Regions from separate parts of the Lactobacillus fornicalis genome, predicted to be linked through region 2. Evidence: riboswitches for the same ligand, from Rfam matches in the RefSeq annotation. Region 2 holds a riboswitch; the other holds the start of a gene.

Region 1 (3,421 bases), on a different contig from region 2:
TTTAGCTCCATCTTTGGTTGGCATCCATTCGACTAAAATAGAATTACCAACTGTGTAGTCAATTGCAATCATCAATCCAATTCCTACTCTGAGTAAAAATAATAAAAATAAGTTACTGGTAAAGAATTGTAATATTGATAAAAGTGAGTAAATATACATATTTGCCATCAGCAAATGCTTACGCCCGAATCGATCAGAAATACGGCCCATGATGAAGCTACCAGCTAATCCGATTAGTGACCCTGCCCCTAATAGACCTAGCCAAGTATCATTAATACTTAGAAAAGCTTTAGCATGGTTAAAAGCACTACCAGCTATCCCTAGTGCATAAGCACATGCAATTTGCCCTAAAACTAATGCCCAATATAATTGAGCATGTACATCAGAAAAAGGGGCTTTTTTGTAACTTTTACGTTTATAAAATATGTTCTTTTTTTGTTTACGTTTTATTTCTGTTTTACTTTGTTGATTTTGTTCACCCATGTGGGGATGCAACATCCTTTCTTAAAATCATCTTTATACTAAAACTGATAATAACATGATAACATAAAGTAAAGATGATATAGAAAGATATGCTATTATGAGGTATTTTTATGGACAAAAAAGATGAAATCAGAATGTTAAAAAATTTTTCTGATGCTAATGCAACTTCTGGCTTCGAAGAAGAATTTGTTAAGCTTTTTACCAACACTATTAAAAAATATGCTGATATCGAAGTTGATGGCATGTTAAATGTCTATGCAAACAAAAAAGAAAATAAGGCTGGTCGATTGACAGTACAGCTTGATGCGCATTCTGATGCAGTGGGATTTATTACGCAAGCAGTTCGTCCCAATGGGTTAATTAAATTTGTTCCATTAGGCGGATGGTCACGAGTAAATATTCCTGCTTTAAAAGTAAAGATTAGAAATAAAAATGGTGAATATATATCCGGTGTTGTGGCAACTAAGCCACCTCATTTTATGAATGCTAGTGAGAGAAATAAGTTACCAGAAGTAGCCGATTTATCTATTGACGTTGGTTCTAGTAGTCGAGCAGAAACTATTAATGATTATCAAATTGATACTGGATGCCCAATTTTTGTTGATGTTAAATGTGAATATAATGAAAAGACTGGACTCTTTTTCGGAAAAGATTTTGATGATCGTTTTGGAGCAGCTGCAATGGCAACTGTCTTAGAAGAGTTGCAGGGTGAGAATTTAGATGTTAATGTAACTGCTGCTCTGTCTAGTCAAGAAGAGGTAGGGCTTCGAGGGGCATATGTAACTGCTCGAAAGGTAAGGCCCGATTTGTGTATTGTTCTTGAAAGTTGTCCTGCAGATGATACCTTTGAACCAGATTGGCTTAGTCAAACTGGGCTTAAACGTGGTGTAATGTTAAGAGATATGGATGTTACTTTTTTGCCGAATCCTAAGTTCCAACAATATGCTTGTGATTTAGCTACTAAAAATAATATTCCGTTCACTAGAAGTGTTCGAACTGGTGGTGGACAAGATGGAGCAGCAATTTACTATGAAAATGGTGCTCCAACTATAGTAATAGGAATTCCGGTAAGATATGAACATTCACCATATTGTTTCAGTAGTTATCAAGATTATCGAGCTAGTGTTGATTTAACCAAAGCAATTTTAAAAGATATGACTGCTGAAAAGTTAGCAAGCTTTAAGACTTTTTAGTAACCACTTTAAAGAAGCCATGATATACTAACACTATAGTTAAATATTTATAATTGTTTTGTCACTAGGGGAGCTAGTAGCTGAGAGACTTAGGTCGACCCTTTGAACCTGAACTGGATAATGCCAGCGCGAGGAAAGTGGATTAAATTTAGAAATTAACCCTCCTTTTGACTAAGTTAAAAGGAGGATTTTTATGTTTAAGAAGAAATTAAATTGGGATATTCAAGCAATTATTTTGGTAAGTTTAGTTGGATTAATAATGGGCGTAATTTATACTTATGGATTTAATTTGATTTATAATTTAACCAAAGCAGCCCTATTACCAACAGGCTATGCTCAATTGACTGATACTTTAATGAGTGGCTTATGGTATATGGCGGCACCTTTAGCAGTTTATTTTGTTCCAGTAAAAGGTAGTGCTACCTTAGGTGAAACATTAGCTGCTTTTGGTGAAATGCTTGTTGGAGGACAGTGGGGTGCAATTACTATTTTGGCGGGTTTTGTACAGGGATTGGGAAATGAAGTAGGCTTTTTGACATCTAAAAGTCGAAAACATTTTACTTGGTCAGCTGTTTTACTGGGGGCAACTGGTGCGCATTTTACCGGTTTTTTCTTAACGTATGTATTGTATGGGTGGTACAAGTATAATCTAACTTTGCAAATTTTGATGTTTATTACTGGCTGGCTAAGCAGTTTAATATTTGATGGTGTATTGATTAAATTGATTTGTAGTCGGTTTGAAAGAGCTTTTTTTAAAAAATAAACAAAAATTCCTAATAAGTTTCAAAGTTTTAAACTATAGCTTTTTTCGGCTCTATAATTTTTCCTGTTGATAGCTTATTTGAGTTAAACTGTTAACGGGTTTTTTATTGCATAAAAAAGAGGCCATAGGCACCTTTACTTACATCCCAAGACTATCTAACTCAAGAACAAGTTGTAATGGAAGGTATTAGTTGTGATCCAAGGCTAGATAATGCGTATAACTTACTGCAAGACTTTATTGACCTTCAAGCACAACTTACGAGCAGTCTTAAATGGTGCTAGATTCAGCTACTCTAATGGTTGTTTAGAAGGTTTTAATAGCAAGATTAAACAGATTGAGCGTACTGCTTATGGTTATTCAAATTATATTTACTTACTAACAAGAATTAGATTAGAGAAAACAGGGTTAAAGAAAAAGAACCAAGCAATTTATATATTGCTTGATTCTTTAAATCACTCCATATCAACAGTATTTGACAAAGAGCCCTTTTTTCATACTTTGATTAGTATTAAAATGTATAGTGTCGTATATCGATTTTAAGAATATTTTGAAATGAGGAATTTTATGAGCGAAAAGAAAAAGAAGATAACCTTGGTTGGGTTAATCTTAATGATTTTCTCCTCAATTTATGGTTATAGTAACTCATTAACAGCTTTTTATCAGATGGGCTATGCTAGTATTATCTGGTACGTATTAACAGCAGTTTTGTTTTTCTTGCCGTCAGCTTTGATGTTTGCAGAATATGGTGCTTCATTTAAAGCAGCTAAGGGTGGAATTTTTTCTTGGCTACGTGGCTCAATTGGTGAAAAGCCTGCTTTTGTCGGTACTTTTATCTGGTTAGCTGCTTGGGTAATTTGGTTGGTATCGTCTACACAATTTTTCTTGGTATCAGTTGCAACAGCAATTTTTGGTAAAGATACTACAACTAGTTGGCATTTATTTGGGTTATCAAGTGATCAAACTTTAGGTATTTTAGAAATAA
Region 2 (3,421 bases):
GCTGATGGAATGCTTTTCTTTTTGCCGAGCGTAATATCCAATAAAGAATGAAGCAATAATTAATATTGTTGCGACAATCATAATATTGTGAATTCCACTATAAAGAATCTGCCTCATTTGTGGTAATAATGCTTGTGGCAATAACTTACTTGTTTCAGCATCAGATAAATGATTGAGCATATTTATCGTTATACTACCTCTACTTTCCCTAACACCTTTAAAAAGTGAGGCATTCATAATCAACCCAAAAACACTAGCCGCCACGGCAGAAGCAATCATTCTAATCAAAAATGAAAACGAAGTTGCTACTGGGACATCTTGTTTCTCAACATCTTGTTGGACCTTAACTTGTAATTCATTAAAGACAATCCCATTACCAACACCTTGAAACATCCCCGCTAAAATAATTAAAAAATAAGGCATTGTAATAGGTCCAAACATCATTATGAAATAACCTATTAGCAGTGAACCAATCCCAATTAATACCACTTGACCTGCCGACCAATGTTCTCGCATTTTAGCAACTGATAAAGAAGCGCATAAATCAGTAAATGCACCCGGAATTTGTGTAGCTCCACCAATAAAGGCACTAGTAGCTAGTAATCCTTGAGCCCACATTGGTGCATAAACACTAAATGCCATCATTGCTGCCCAAATTAAAACAAACAAAGCAAAATCAATATTTAAATCTGAGTTTTTAAATAAACGTCCTGGAATAACTGGATCTTCAGCTCTTTTTTCAATAATGATTAACATTCCAAAGAATATCAAAGCTGCCGCAAATAATATTAATAAAGTACCAAGTTGTGTTTCACCAATTAAATCCACACCAATTAACATAATAATTAAACCCAAAGTTAAAGTGATTGCTCCACCTAAATCAACCTTTTTCTTTGGTCGCTCAACTTTTTCATCGATAAAGTAGATTTGCACAAGAATAATTGATATCAAAGCAACTGGAATATTAAGGTAAAATACCCAGCGCCACGACAAAGTATCAACTATCCAGCCCCCTAGCATCGGTCCCATGATGGTTGCTGAAGAATAAAAAGCACTAACTAAACCCAGAGTTCTCATTCTTTTAGCTGGATTAGGATACAAGTCTGAATAAATAATATAAGGAATCGAAACCATTCCCCCATTTCCTAATCCACAAATTAATCTCGCCAGCAACAAGATAAACATATTAGGAGCCATCCCTTGAAATAATGCTCCTAATAAAAAAGTTAATGCCGCTAGCTGATACGCTAGCTTATTACTAGTACGTTCACCTAGCTTACTCCATAATGGCGTTGCAACAGCTGTTCCTAATAAAAATACACTAACCATCCACCCCATATATTCAATCCCTTTAAGATCTGCAATAATTCTAGGAAGGGCGGTATTAATAATTGTATTGTCTAATCCAGACATTGCATTAGATAGTAACAAAGCCATCGTAACAATAGTTATTCTCTTTTTATTCATACTTGCTCTCTTTTCAACTTATTTTAATTAACTATACAACGTCTGAAAGCAATTGAATAGACAATGACAGCGTTTTTATATATAATCAAGACGTTTAGGGGTGCCGTTAGGCTGAGATGATACCCATTGAACCTGGTCTAGGTAATGCTAGTGAAGGGAAAATGACTTTTGATTACTTAATGCCACCTCATGAAAGGTGGTTTTATTTTGACTTCGATTATGTTATCTCATGTAAATTTTGCTTACGATAAGCAATCCATTATCCAAAATTTATCTATTAACTTTGCACCTGGTAAAATTCATCTCTTAATTGGAGAAAATGGTGCTGGTAAATCTACTTTACTTAAAATCATGGCCGGTTTATTACCAAAATTCGGTGGCAAGCTAACTGGTAAAATTTCAATTGATGCAAAAACAAATATGATGTTCCAAGATCCAGAACTTCAATTTGCTTTACCTACTGCTTATAATGAATTAATTTTCACGATGGAAAATCTAAAAGTTTCACGTGAAACTTATAAAGATAAAATAAACCATGTAGCTAAATTTACTGGAATTAGTCACTTATTAAAGCAACCAATTGCTCAACTCTCTGGCGGAGAAAAACAAAAAGTTGCTTTAGCTATTTTATTGGCTATGGATAGCGACTTACTTTTACTTGATGAACCATTTGCAAATTGTGATTTAGCTAGTAGAAGAAATATTTTAATTAAACTAAAACAATTAGTTAAAGCTGGTAAAACTGTGATTATTGTTGACCATGATTTACCAGATTATGAAACTCTAGCAGACGAAATTTGGCTGTTTAAAGACAAACAACTCCATCCGCTAACTAATGAGGAAAGAACCAAGCTATTTAAGCAACTAAAACAACCTTATAAGGTTAAATTTTCCTTACCTCAAAATCAAAAATCAATCTTTAACTTTTCAAATACAGTTATCAAGCAACACCTCCCTTTGATTGAAGTTTCCACGCAAAAAATTTATCAAGGGAAGATTACCTTGCTTACCGGCGAAAATGGAGCTGGCAAAACAACTTTATTTAAAACTTTAACTAAAATGCATCCCTATTATGGAAATCTAACTTATAAATCAAAAGAAATAAAAGGCTGGCACCTAAAACCTTATCTGGCGAGTGTTGCTCAAGTTTTTCAAGAAGCTAACAATCAATTCTTAGAAATCACTGTCCAAGAGGAATTAACACTAAGCCAAAAAAAGCAAGTAAATCCATATTTTACAAAAGAGAAATTAGCTAAAAGCTTAGAAAAATTAAGTCTAAACAAGCTGTTAGATCATAGCGTTTATACCTTATCTGGAGGTCAAAAAAAGAAACTCCAAATCTTATTAATGCTATTAAATAATCATGATGTATTACTACTAGATGAACCACTTGCTGGTCTTGATACAGCTTCAAGACAAATAATCATTAACCTGCTATCTGATATTCAAAAGCAAACTAATCAGACTTTTATTATCATCAGTCACCAAATTTGCGAACTTACACCAATTTGTGACTACCATTTAGTTCTAGCTAAAAAAGGCTTAACTTATGTTCAAAACGGAGGAGAAAATCTTGAATCCTAGTTTTAAATTTCTACTTTTATTAATCATTGCATTAGTTATATCCGCAACCAATTCTGTTGAACTGAACCTGATTGTTATCTTTGCCTGTTTTATCTATTTAATTAAATACCATTTAAAGCTAACGCAATTTTTCAAACTTTTACTTTATCCGGCCTTGGCAGCAATTTGCGCTTTCGTTACGATTGCTTACTTTAGTAAGAACTCAGTCTATGATGCCACAAGCTTAGCTAGCCGCATCTATGTCTATGTTTTTACTGGAGCATGTCTAACTTTAACAACTGATATGACCACTCTTGCCAGATCTTTTGAACAAAATCTCCATCTACCTGCCAAATTTGCTTATGGTTTTTTAGCCGCCGTCAACATTTTG

What was found. A riboswitch is a leader RNA that binds a small molecule or an ion and turns the genes downstream of it on or off. The one in region 2 is predicted to bind thiamine pyrophosphate.
Region 1: it holds a riboswitch for thiamine pyrophosphate, as region 2 does, so the genes downstream of both, ACNDLV_RS03890 (ECF transporter S component) here and ACNDLV_RS03670 (ATP-binding cassette domain-containing protein) in region 2, are expected to answer to the same signal.

Annotation. Positions count from the first base shown of each region.
Region 1 is NZ_JBLTIM010000014.1:3,586-7,006, reverse strand. Features, by position in the region: gene ACNDLV_RS03900 (MFS transporter) at 1-483, opposite strand, end outside; gene ACNDLV_RS03895 (M42 family metallopeptidase) at 594-1,676, shown strand; TPP riboswitch at 1,733-1,829, shown strand; gene ACNDLV_RS03890 (ECF transporter S component) at 1,870-2,439, shown strand; partial or broken gene ACNDLV_RS03885 (transposase) at 2,586-2,882, shown strand; gene yjeM (glutamate/gamma-aminobutyrate family transporter YjeM) at 3,004-3,421, shown strand, end outside.
Region 2 is NZ_JBLTIM010000013.1:72,560-75,980, reverse strand. Features, by position in the region: gene ACNDLV_RS03675 (MFS transporter) at 1-1,467, opposite strand, end outside; TPP riboswitch at 1,554-1,643, shown strand; gene ACNDLV_RS03670 (ATP-binding cassette domain-containing protein) at 1,675-3,051, shown strand; gene ACNDLV_RS03665 (energy-coupling factor transporter transmembrane component T family protein) at 3,041-3,421, shown strand, end outside.